Solwaraspora sp. WMMA2065: one gene and its partner. The protein of the gene in region 2 interacts with the protein of the main gene of each other region in a pairwise test. Links are inferred from orthologs where the notes say so. Each region holds a gene or a part of one and is shown on either strand. Other genes may lie near its edges.

Region 1 (4,612 bases), 1.7 Mb from region 2 along the record:
GACCAGCCGGGCACCATCCACGTCGGACCAGACGAGGACGTCGTCGAAGACGAACAACTGGTCCTTGCCGAGAATCTCGAAGTGCCACAGCTGCCGGCCGTCGGTCGGGTCGAGCACCGCGACTGGCCGGGTGGCGCTGCTGTAGGCGTCGGCGACGGCGATCACCGCGTCCGGGGTGGCCCGCAGGCCGAACCACCGGTCGGCGCGCACGGTCGTCGCCTCGTCCCACCGCTGGTCGCCGGTCGCCGGGTCGACGGCGACGACGCCGAGCCGGCCGTCGTCGCGGACGTAGCCGCCGTACGCCTGGCCGTCGACCAGTTGGGTGAAGTCGGCGTCCGCGTCCTCGGGCACCGTGATCGCCTTGCCGACCTGGCTGAACGCCCGGAACTCGATCGGCCGGGCCGGATCCCGCAGCAGGTAGACGACGCTGGCGACGGTCACCGCGACCACGGCCAGGGCCGCGCCGCCGACCAGCCACGGCAGCCGACGCCGCCGCGCCGGGCCGGACGGCGCGGGTGAGACCGGGGATGGTGCGGCTGCAACCGGCGGTACGGGTGACGCGACGGCGGACGGCGCGGCCGGAACGGACGCCGGCGCAGGCAGGTCGGCCAGCGCGCCTTCGGCGACCGGCAGTTCCGGCTGCTCCAGCACGGTCGGTGCGATCCCCAGCTCGCTGTGCAGCATCCGGGCCACCAGCGGCACCCGCGACGAGCCGCCGACCAGGAACAGTCCGGCAAGCTGGTCGACCCCGAGCCCGCAGGCCGCGACCAACCGGGCCGTCTCCCGTACGCCACGGCCGATCAGCGGGGTGGCGACCCGCTCCAACTCGTCACGGGTCAGGTGCACCGCCCGGTCCACGCCGGGCACGGCGACCGGCGCCGACGACGCCCGGGACAGCATCTCCTTCGCCCCGCGTACGTCGTCCCAGAACTGCCGGCGGTTGCGCCACTGCGCCGGGGTGGCCGGAGCGGCCAACTGCTGCCGTACCTGCGGATCGAGCACCGCGCCGAGCTGTTCGACCAGCGCCGCGTCCAGGTCGAGACCGCCGAGTTCGGTGAGGCCGCCGGAGCCGATCACCGCGAACCGGGCCCGCCCGTGCGGGTCGACTCCGTCGTTGCGAACCACGGCGATGTCGAGGGTGCCGCCGCCGAAGTCGAACACGGCGAGGGCCTGCCCGACCGGCACCGGTCGGCGTAGCACGTCGGCGAAGTAGCGGGCCGCGGCGACCGGCTCCGGCACCAGTCGGGTCCCGGGCGTGCCGGACCCGACGGGCGGCGGGCCGGAGGTGGCCGGCCCGCCGGGGATGACCGGCGGCCAACCGGCGCGGGCCACCGCGTGCGCCAGCACCTCCCGGCGGCGGGCACCCCAGCCGGCCGGGTAGGTCAGCGCCGCCGGCGGCAGGAAGCCGACCGCCTCCACCGCCGACCGGGCCACCGCCGCGAGCACCGCGGCCAGTAGGTCAGCGGTGGGCACGTCATGCGCGCCGAGCAGCACCGTCGGCTCGTCGACCCGGCGTTTCGGGTTCGGCTCGAACCGGGCCGGGTCGGCCTGGGCGAGCCGCTGCGCGTCCCGACCGACGTGCAGCCGGTCGCCGAGGAACACCCCGGACGGCAGGACCGGCACGCCGTCGAAGAGCAGCGGTCGGGTCCGCCCGTCCGGCCAGCGCAGCACCGCGACCGTGTTGGAGGTGCCCAGGTCGACCCCGAGGGCGAAGCCCTCGTCCTGCCCTGTCATCAGCTGTTCCTCCGCCGCACCCCGAACCCGCCCGACACCGACCCCGGGCATGCTACGGGTGACTGACCCGCTGATCAGCGATCGGCCGGTCAGCCGACCAGGCGGCGGCGGGCGACCTCGGCGAGGGTGACCGCGGCGGCCACACTGGCGTTGAGCGACTCGACGTCGGAGTGCATCGGGATGCGTACCCGCAGGTCACAGGTCTCGCCGACGAGCCGGGACAGCCCGCGACCCTCGGAACCGACCACCACGACCAGCGGACCCACCGCAGCCTCCAGGTCATACAGGTCGGTCTCGCCGTCGGCGTCCAGGCCGACCACGACGAACCCCTCGGCCTGGCACTTCTTCACCGCCCGGGTCATGTTGACCACCTGGCTGACCGGGGTCCGGGCGGCCGCACCGGCGCTGGTCCGCCACGCGGTGGCGGTCATCCCGGCGGCCCGCCGCTCCGGCACGAACACGCCGTGCGCGCCGAACGCGGCCGCCGAGCGCACCACCGCCCCGAGGTTACGCGGATCGGTCACCCCGTCCAGGGCGACCAGCAGCGGCTCCGGCTGCTCGGCGGCGGCGGCCAGCAGGTCCTCGAACGGCTCGTACGCGTACGCCGGCACCTGCAGCCCGACGCCCTGGTGCAGCACGCCGCCGGTCATCCGGTCCAGCTCGGCCCGGGTGATCTCCAGGATCGCGATGCCCCGGTCACCGGCGGTCCGTACCAGCTCGGTGACCCGGTCGTCGACGTCGATGCCCTGGGCGACGTAGAGCGCGGTCGCCGGCACATTGGCCCGCAGCGCCTCGACCACCGGGTTGCGGCCGACCAGCAGCTCCGGGGCGTCCTTCGGCGGGTGCGCCTTACGGCCCGGGGAGACCCGCGGCCCGGACCGGGCACCGCCCCGGGCCAACCGGCCGGTCGCCGGACCGCCCCGGCTGCGGCCACCGCCACCCCAGGTGGTGTCCTTCGTCCCAGGTACGCCGATCTTCGGCGCGCGCCCCTCGGCGGCCGCCGCCCGGCGTTCCTTCTCCTGCTTCCAGGCGGTCTTGTTCGGCAGCTTCTCGGTGCCGGAGTAGCCCTTGTGCCACGGCCGTTCGTCGGCCGGCAGGGTGCGCCCCTTGCCGGTCAGGCCGGACCGGTTCTTGCCGCCGGAGCCCTGGGTGGTGCCCTTCTTGGGGGTGACCCGCCGGCCACGTCGTTGCGAGTTGCCGGGCATCAGGTCTGCTCTCCAATGGTCCAACGGGGGCCGTGCGGGGTGTCCTCGACCGTGACGCCGGCCTGCTTGAGCTGGTCACGCACCGCGTCGGCGGCGGCCCAGTCGCGCCGGGCGCGGGCCTGCGCCCGCTGGTCGAGGGCGAGGGCGATCAGCGCGTCGACCGCGCCACGCAGCTCGTCGCGCGGGGCGGCGTCGCCCCACGACGGGTCGAGCGGGTCGAGGCCGAGCACGCCCAGCATGGCGCGGACCCGGCCCAGGCTGGCCCGGACCGCGTCATCATCACCGCCGGCCAGCAGGTTGTTGCCGTCGCGGATCTCGTCGTGCAGCACGGCGAACGCGGCCGACGTGTTCAGGTCGTCATCCATCGCGGCGGCGAACCCCGCCGGCATGTCGGTGGCGGCGACCGCGCCGACCTGCTCCGCCGCCCGCCGGACGAAACCCTCGATCCGCCGGTACGCGGTGGCACTCTCCAGTAGGGCGTCGTCGGAGTAGTCGATGCGGGACCGGTAGTGCGCCGCAGTCAGGTAGTAGCGCAGCTCGACCGGACGCACCCCGAGCCGGGCGACGTGGCCGAGGTCGATGACGTTGCCCAGTGACTTGCTCATCTTCGCCGCGCCCAGGTTGAGCAGCCCGTGGTGCACCCAGTAACGGGCGAACGGCAGCCCGGCCGCCTTGGACTGGGCGACCTCGTTCTCGTGGTGCGGGAAGGTCAGATCCAGCCCGCCGCCGTGGATGTCGAACTCGGGGCCGAGGTAACGCCAGCACATCGCCGAGCACTCGATGTGCCAGCCGGGCCGGCCCGGACCCCACGGCGAGCGCCAGGCCGCGTCGGCGGGCTCGTCCGGCTTGACGCCCTTCCAGAGTGCGAAGTCGCGCGGGTCGCGTTTGGCCCGGTCGACGCCGTCGCCGGCCGGCTGCATCGCGTCGGGGCGCTGCCCGGACAGCGCGCCGTAGTCGGCGTACGAGGCGACGTCGAAGTAGACGTCGCCGCTGCCGTCACCGGCCGGGTAGGCGTGGCCGCGGTCGATCAGCCGCTCGATCAGCTGGTGCATCTCCGGGATGTGCCCGGTGGCGCGCGGCTCGTACGTCGGCGGCAGCACGTTCAGGCTGCGGTACGCGGCGGCCAGCAACAGTTCGTTGGCGTACGCGATCGACCAGAACGGCTGACCCGCGGCGGCCGCCTTGTCCAGCACCTTGTCGTCGACGTCGGTGATGTTGCGGATGAAGGTGACCCGCAGCCCCTGGTGGGCCAGCCAGCGGCGGAGCACGTCGTAGTTGACGCCGGAGCGAAGGTGACCGATGTGCGGGGCGGACTGGACGGTGACGCCACACAGGTAGACGCTGACCTCGCCGGGCTGGCGGGGCACGAAGTCCCGCACGGACCGGGTCGCGGTGTCGTACAAGCGGAGCGTCACGCTACGAGGGTACCGACTGGCACCCGTCCGTACTCTGTCGGTGTGCACGCGCGAGGGGCGGAGACGGCGCAGACCCTGGACCGGGGGCTGCGCCTGCTGGGCCTGGTCGCCGAGGCGACCGGCGGGATCACCGTCACCGAGGCCGCCGGCCGGCTCGGTATCGGTCGGGCCGCCGTCTACCGGCTGGCCACCACCCTGGCCGCGCACGGCATGCTGCGCCGCGACACCGCCGGTCGGTTGCGGCTCGGTGCCGGGCTG
Region 2 (4,611 bases):
TCCTTGAATACGTTGCGCAGCGACGGCGGCACCGATACCCCGTCGCGGACGCTGAAGCTGAGCCCGTGGGCCTGCACGGCCCGGTGGTACGGGTCCTGGCCGAGGATAAGCACCCGGCACTGCTCCGGCTGACACAGCCGGTAAGCGGTGAAGAGGTCCGCCACCGGCGGGTACACCGTCTGGTCGGCGTACTCGTCGGCGACGTACCGGCCGAGCGCGGTGGTGCCGGCCGGGTCCAGGTGCGGGGTGAGCGCGGTGGCCCAGGCAGGAGGCAACATGGCCAGCAGGTCGAGCATCTCGGGAGCCTAATGAGTTCTGGGAGTGAGCCATCCGGCAAACTCCTGGTGGGTAGGTAGCCGCCAGCCGGTGAGCACTCCGGGTTCCTGGACGTCGAGTCCTGACGAAAGATCGTGCCCCGGCTGGTCGGTGTGGAGAGTTGATCGCTGATGGGATGTCGTGCCCGCCCGGTCGCGGCGTGAGCACTGCTTCATTAGGTCGCTGATGGTTCTCCTCCTGGCTACCAGCGGTGATCGACTCAATAGGCGGGAGAGACGTTGCTGTTCATAGGAGATGACTGGGCGGAGGACCACCACGACGTCGAGCTCATGGACGCCTCCGGCCGCAGGCTGGCCAAGGCGAGGCTGCCCGAGGGCATCGCCGGCATCACCAGGCTCCACGCGATGATCGGCACGGCGCTCGGCGACGACATCGACGCCGACGCTGCTGCTGCTCAGGTGAAGATCGGTATCGAGACCGATCGGGGCCCGTGGGTGCAGGCGCTGGTCGCCGCCGGGTACACGGTGTACCCGGTCAACCCGTTGCAGGCGGCCCGCTACCGGGAACGTCTGGCGGTGTCCCGGGCCAAGAGCGACGCCGCCGACGCGCACATGCTGGCCGACATGGTGCGCACCGACTCGCACCAACTGAGCCCGATGGCCGGAGACTCGGCGGACGCCGAGGCGGTCAAGGTCGTCACCCGGATGCACAAGACGCTGATCTGGGAACGCACCCGTGCTGTGCAGCGGCTGCGGCACGCGCTGCGGGAGTACTTCCCTGCGGCGTTGGAGGCGTTCGAGGACCTCGACGCCGCTGACACCCTGCAACTCCTCGCGAAGGCCCCTGATCCGGCCAGCGCCGCCCGGCTGAGTATCAGCCAGATCAGCGCCGCTCTCAAACGGGCCCGGCGCCGTGACGTCGCGGCCAAGGCCGCGTCGATCCAGGCGGTGCTGCGTGCCGAGCACCTCGGCCAGCCGGCCGTGGTCACCACCGCCTACGCCGCGTCGGTGCGCGCCCTGGTCGCCCTGCTGGTCACTCTCAACGAGCAGGTCAAGGCCCTGCAAGGGCAGGTGGAGGACCATTTTGGCCGGCACCCGGACGCTGAGATCATCCTGTCCCAGCCCGGACTGGGTGCCGTCCTCGGCGCCCGGGTGCTCGCCGAGTTCGGTGACGACCACGACCGCTACGCCACCGCGAAGGCCCGGAAGAACTACGCCGCGACCAGCCCGATCACCCGCGCGTCCGGGAAGAAGAGGACCGTCGCGGCCCGGTTCGTCCACAACGACCGGCTCATCGACGCCCTGATGACCCAGGCGTTCTCCGCGTTGAAGGCCTCGCCGGGTGCCCGCGCCTACTACGACCGGCAACGTGCCCGCGGCGCCAGCTACAACGCCGCGCTGCGCCAACTCGCCAACCGGCTCGTCGGCATCCTGCACGGATGCCTGAAGACCGGCACCGTCTACGACGAGGCGACCGCGTGGTCGCATCACCTCAGCAAGGCTGCTGCTTGACATTCAAGCTCCTGGGATGTCTTTCGTCACGCCTCGGTGGTGGCCGCCGCCCGTCCTCATGGACAGCTGCGCGCCGTCCGGCACTCTACGGGTGGCCTACGACATCACCGTCCAGCATGGCCGGCCGGCTGGTCCAGCCCGGCGAGCCGACCCGACCAGCCGGGGCCCCGTCCAATCAACTCGGCGGTCCGGGAGTCGTCCTCGGCCCGGTGCATGCGGACCAGCAGGTGCGCCTCGGCCAGCTGCTCGACCATCCCCTCGCCCCACTCGACGACGGTGACCGCCCGGTCCATGTCGGCGTCCAGGTCGAGGTCGTCGATCTCAACCCGCGGGTCGGGCGCGTCGCCGAGCCGGTACGCGTCGGCGTGCACCAGGGTGAGCGAGCCGCCCCGGGACGGATCCGGTTGGTGTACCCGGGCGATGACGAAGGTCGGCGAGGTGACGTCGCCGCGTACCCCGAGGCCGTCGCCGATCCCCTGCACCAGCGCGGTCTTGCCGGCGCCGAGCGGACCGGTCAGCACCACCAGGTCGCCTTGGCGCAGCAGCCGGCCGAGGCGGCGGCCGAGGTCGTGGGTGTCGGCCAGTTCGGGTAGCGGGATCCGGACAGTCATCGGGCGATTTTCGCAAGGAACGCGACCAGCACCGCGTTGACCCGGTCGGCGTGTTCCAGCATCACCACGTGCCCGCCGTCGGGGATCCTCACGTAGTCGGCGTCGGGCAGCCGGCGCAGGATCTCCTCCGAGTGGGTCACCGGGGTGATCATGTCCTTGTCGCCGACGATGACCAGCGTGGGGCTGCTCTCCAGGACCGCGAGCGCCGGGTACCGGGAGTGGGTCAGCAGGGTACGCACGTACCGGGTGACGGTCTCCGCCGAGGTCCGCGAGTTCATCCGCTCCACGTAGCTGACCAGCGCCGGGCTGGGCCGGTCGGTGCCGAAGCCGTACTGGCGGGTCAGCAGCCAGGCGAGGTCGGCGGTGGCCACCCGCAGCCGGTCGATCACTGGACCGGTCAGCCGGGTGGCGTTGTTGACCAGCATCAGCAGCGGCGAGCCGGCCCGGCTGAGGATCGCCGGCAGACCGAGCCGGGCCTCGTCGACCAGGCTGCCCGAGGTCGCCATCAGTACGGTGCCGACCACCCGGTCGCGGAACAGCTCCGGATGCCGTTGGGCCAGGGCCATGATGGTCATGCCGCCCATCGAATGTCCGACCAGGATCAACGGGCCGTCGCCGGCGGCCTGCTCGATGACCGCCCGCAGCGTCTCACCGAGCGCGTCGATCTCGTAGTCGCCGGACTCCAGCCGGCCGGAGCGGCCGTGGCCGGGCTGGTCGTAGCAGACCAACCGGTACTCTCCCTGCCGGGTCAGCTCCCGGCGTTGGAAGTGGAAGGTCCCCATGTCCAGGCAGTAGCCGTGCACGAAGACGATGGTCGGCCGCAGCGGTGCCGCGTCGTCCGGCTCGACGATCTCCACGTAGACGTCGGTGCCGTCGGCCGCGGTGACCACCCGGGTCTCGTCGTAGGGCAGCTCGCCGAAGGGTTCGTCGGCGTACCGGTCCGCCACCTCCCGCTTGAGCCGGCGCACCAGGGCGCGTTCGACGGTGACCGTCGCGGTCACCCCGGCAGCCGCGACGCCGATGACCGCGCCGACGATGCCGGCGGTCCGGGCCACCTTCTGCGCACCGGCCCGCTGCCCGCTCATGGCCGGCTGTCCTGGTAGATCCGGGGCACCCGGGGGCTACCGAACCGGGTGACGATCTCGTAGTTGATGGTGCCGACCGCGTCGGCCCAGTCGTCGGCGGTCGGGCCGCCGTCGCGTCCGTCACCGAACAATGTGGCCACCTCCCCAGCGTTGATCTCGTCGTCGCCGCAGTCGAGCACGATCTGGTCCATGCACACCCGGCCGGCGATCCGGCGCGTCCGGCCACCGAGGCGCACCGGCCCGGTGTTGGACGCGTGCCGGGGCACCCCGTCGGCGTAGCCGAGCGGCACCACGGCCAGAGTGCTCTCCCGTTTGGTGTGGTAGGTGTGCCCGTAGGAGACGCCCTGCCCGGCGGGGATCCGCTTGACCAGCATCACCCGGGCGCGGACGGTCATCGCCGGCCGTAGACCGAAGCCTTCGCCCGGCACCGGGGACAGCCCGTAGCAGGCGATACCGGGCCGGACCAGGTCGAAGTGGGTGTCCGGCCGGGTCAGGGTGGCCGCGGAGTTGGCCAGGTGCCGGTAGCGGGGGCGCAGCCCGTACCGGCTGGCCACGGCGAGCCCGTCGTGGTACGCCGCCAGCTGCCGGTCGATGGTGGCGTGCCCGGGCGCGTCGGCGAAGACGAAGTGGCTCCACACCCCGACCACCTCGACGGTGCCGTCGGACTGCGCTTTGGCGGCCGTCTCGACCAGCTCGGGCCAGTCGTCGCCGGTGGCCCCACCCCGGGACAACCCGGTGTCGATCTTGAGATGCAACCGGGCCGGCCGGCCGGCGAGTCGGGCCGCGGCGACGGCCTCGGACAGCAGGGCGCGGCTGCCGACGCCGAGGTCGACGTCGGCGGCGACCGCCTCGTGCAGGGGCAGTCCGGGGCTGAGCAGCCAGGCCAGCACCGGCCCGGTCAGTCCGGCACCGCGCAGCTCCAGCGCCTCACCGAGGGTGCAGACGCCCAGCCAGTCCGCTCCGGCGTCGAGTGCGGCCCGGGCCGCCGGCACCATGCCGTGGCCGTACCCGTCGCCCTTCACCACCGCCATCAGCTCGGCGCTGGTGCCGGCCCGCAGCCGGGCCACGTTCTCCCGGATCGCGTCCAGGTCGACCCGCACCTCTGCCTGCCACATGAGGCCAGCCTAC

The links.
Region 1: the proteins of tsaE (region 2) and rlmB interact in binary tests that used the Escherichia coli proteins (3 or more experiments, as listed by UniProt). The link is inferred for Solwaraspora sp. WMMA2065 from one-to-one orthologs.

What each region holds. Positions count from the first base shown.
Region 1 is NZ_CP128361.1:5,604,344-5,608,955, reverse strand. What follows is about bases 882-3,881. They hold rlmB (23S rRNA (guanosine(2251)-2'-O)-methyltransferase RlmB), read right to left. Parts: upstream 2,940-3,881; coding sequence 1,824-2,939; downstream 882-1,823. Other genes in these bases: cysS (cysteine--tRNA ligase), read right to left, coding at 2,939-3,881; O7610_RS25485 (Hsp70 family protein), read right to left, coding at 882-1,734. Outside these bases: more of O7610_RS25485, read right to left, coding at 1-881; more of cysS, read right to left, coding at 3,882-4,354; O7610_RS25470 (helix-turn-helix domain-containing protein), read left to right, coding at 4,397-4,612. UniProt on the Escherichia coli protein: Specifically methylates the ribose of guanosine 2251 in 23S rRNA.
Region 2 is NZ_CP128361.1:3,923,893-3,928,503, forward strand. Bases 646-3,644 are described here. They hold tsaE (tRNA (adenosine(37)-N6)-threonylcarbamoyltransferase complex ATPase subunit type 1 TsaE), read right to left. Parts: upstream 2,399-3,644; coding sequence 1,892-2,398; downstream 646-1,891. Other genes in these bases: O7610_RS17830 (IS110 family RNA-guided transposase), read left to right, coding at 646-1,787; O7610_RS17840 (alpha/beta fold hydrolase), read right to left, coding at 2,395-3,483; alr (alanine racemase), read right to left, coding at 3,480-3,644. In the rest of the region: ung (uracil-DNA glycosylase), read right to left, coding at 1-296; more of O7610_RS17830, read left to right, coding at 555-645; more of alr, read right to left, coding at 3,645-4,598. UniProt on the Escherichia coli protein: Required for the formation of a threonylcarbamoyl group on adenosine at position 37 (t(6)A37) in tRNAs that read codons beginning with adenine.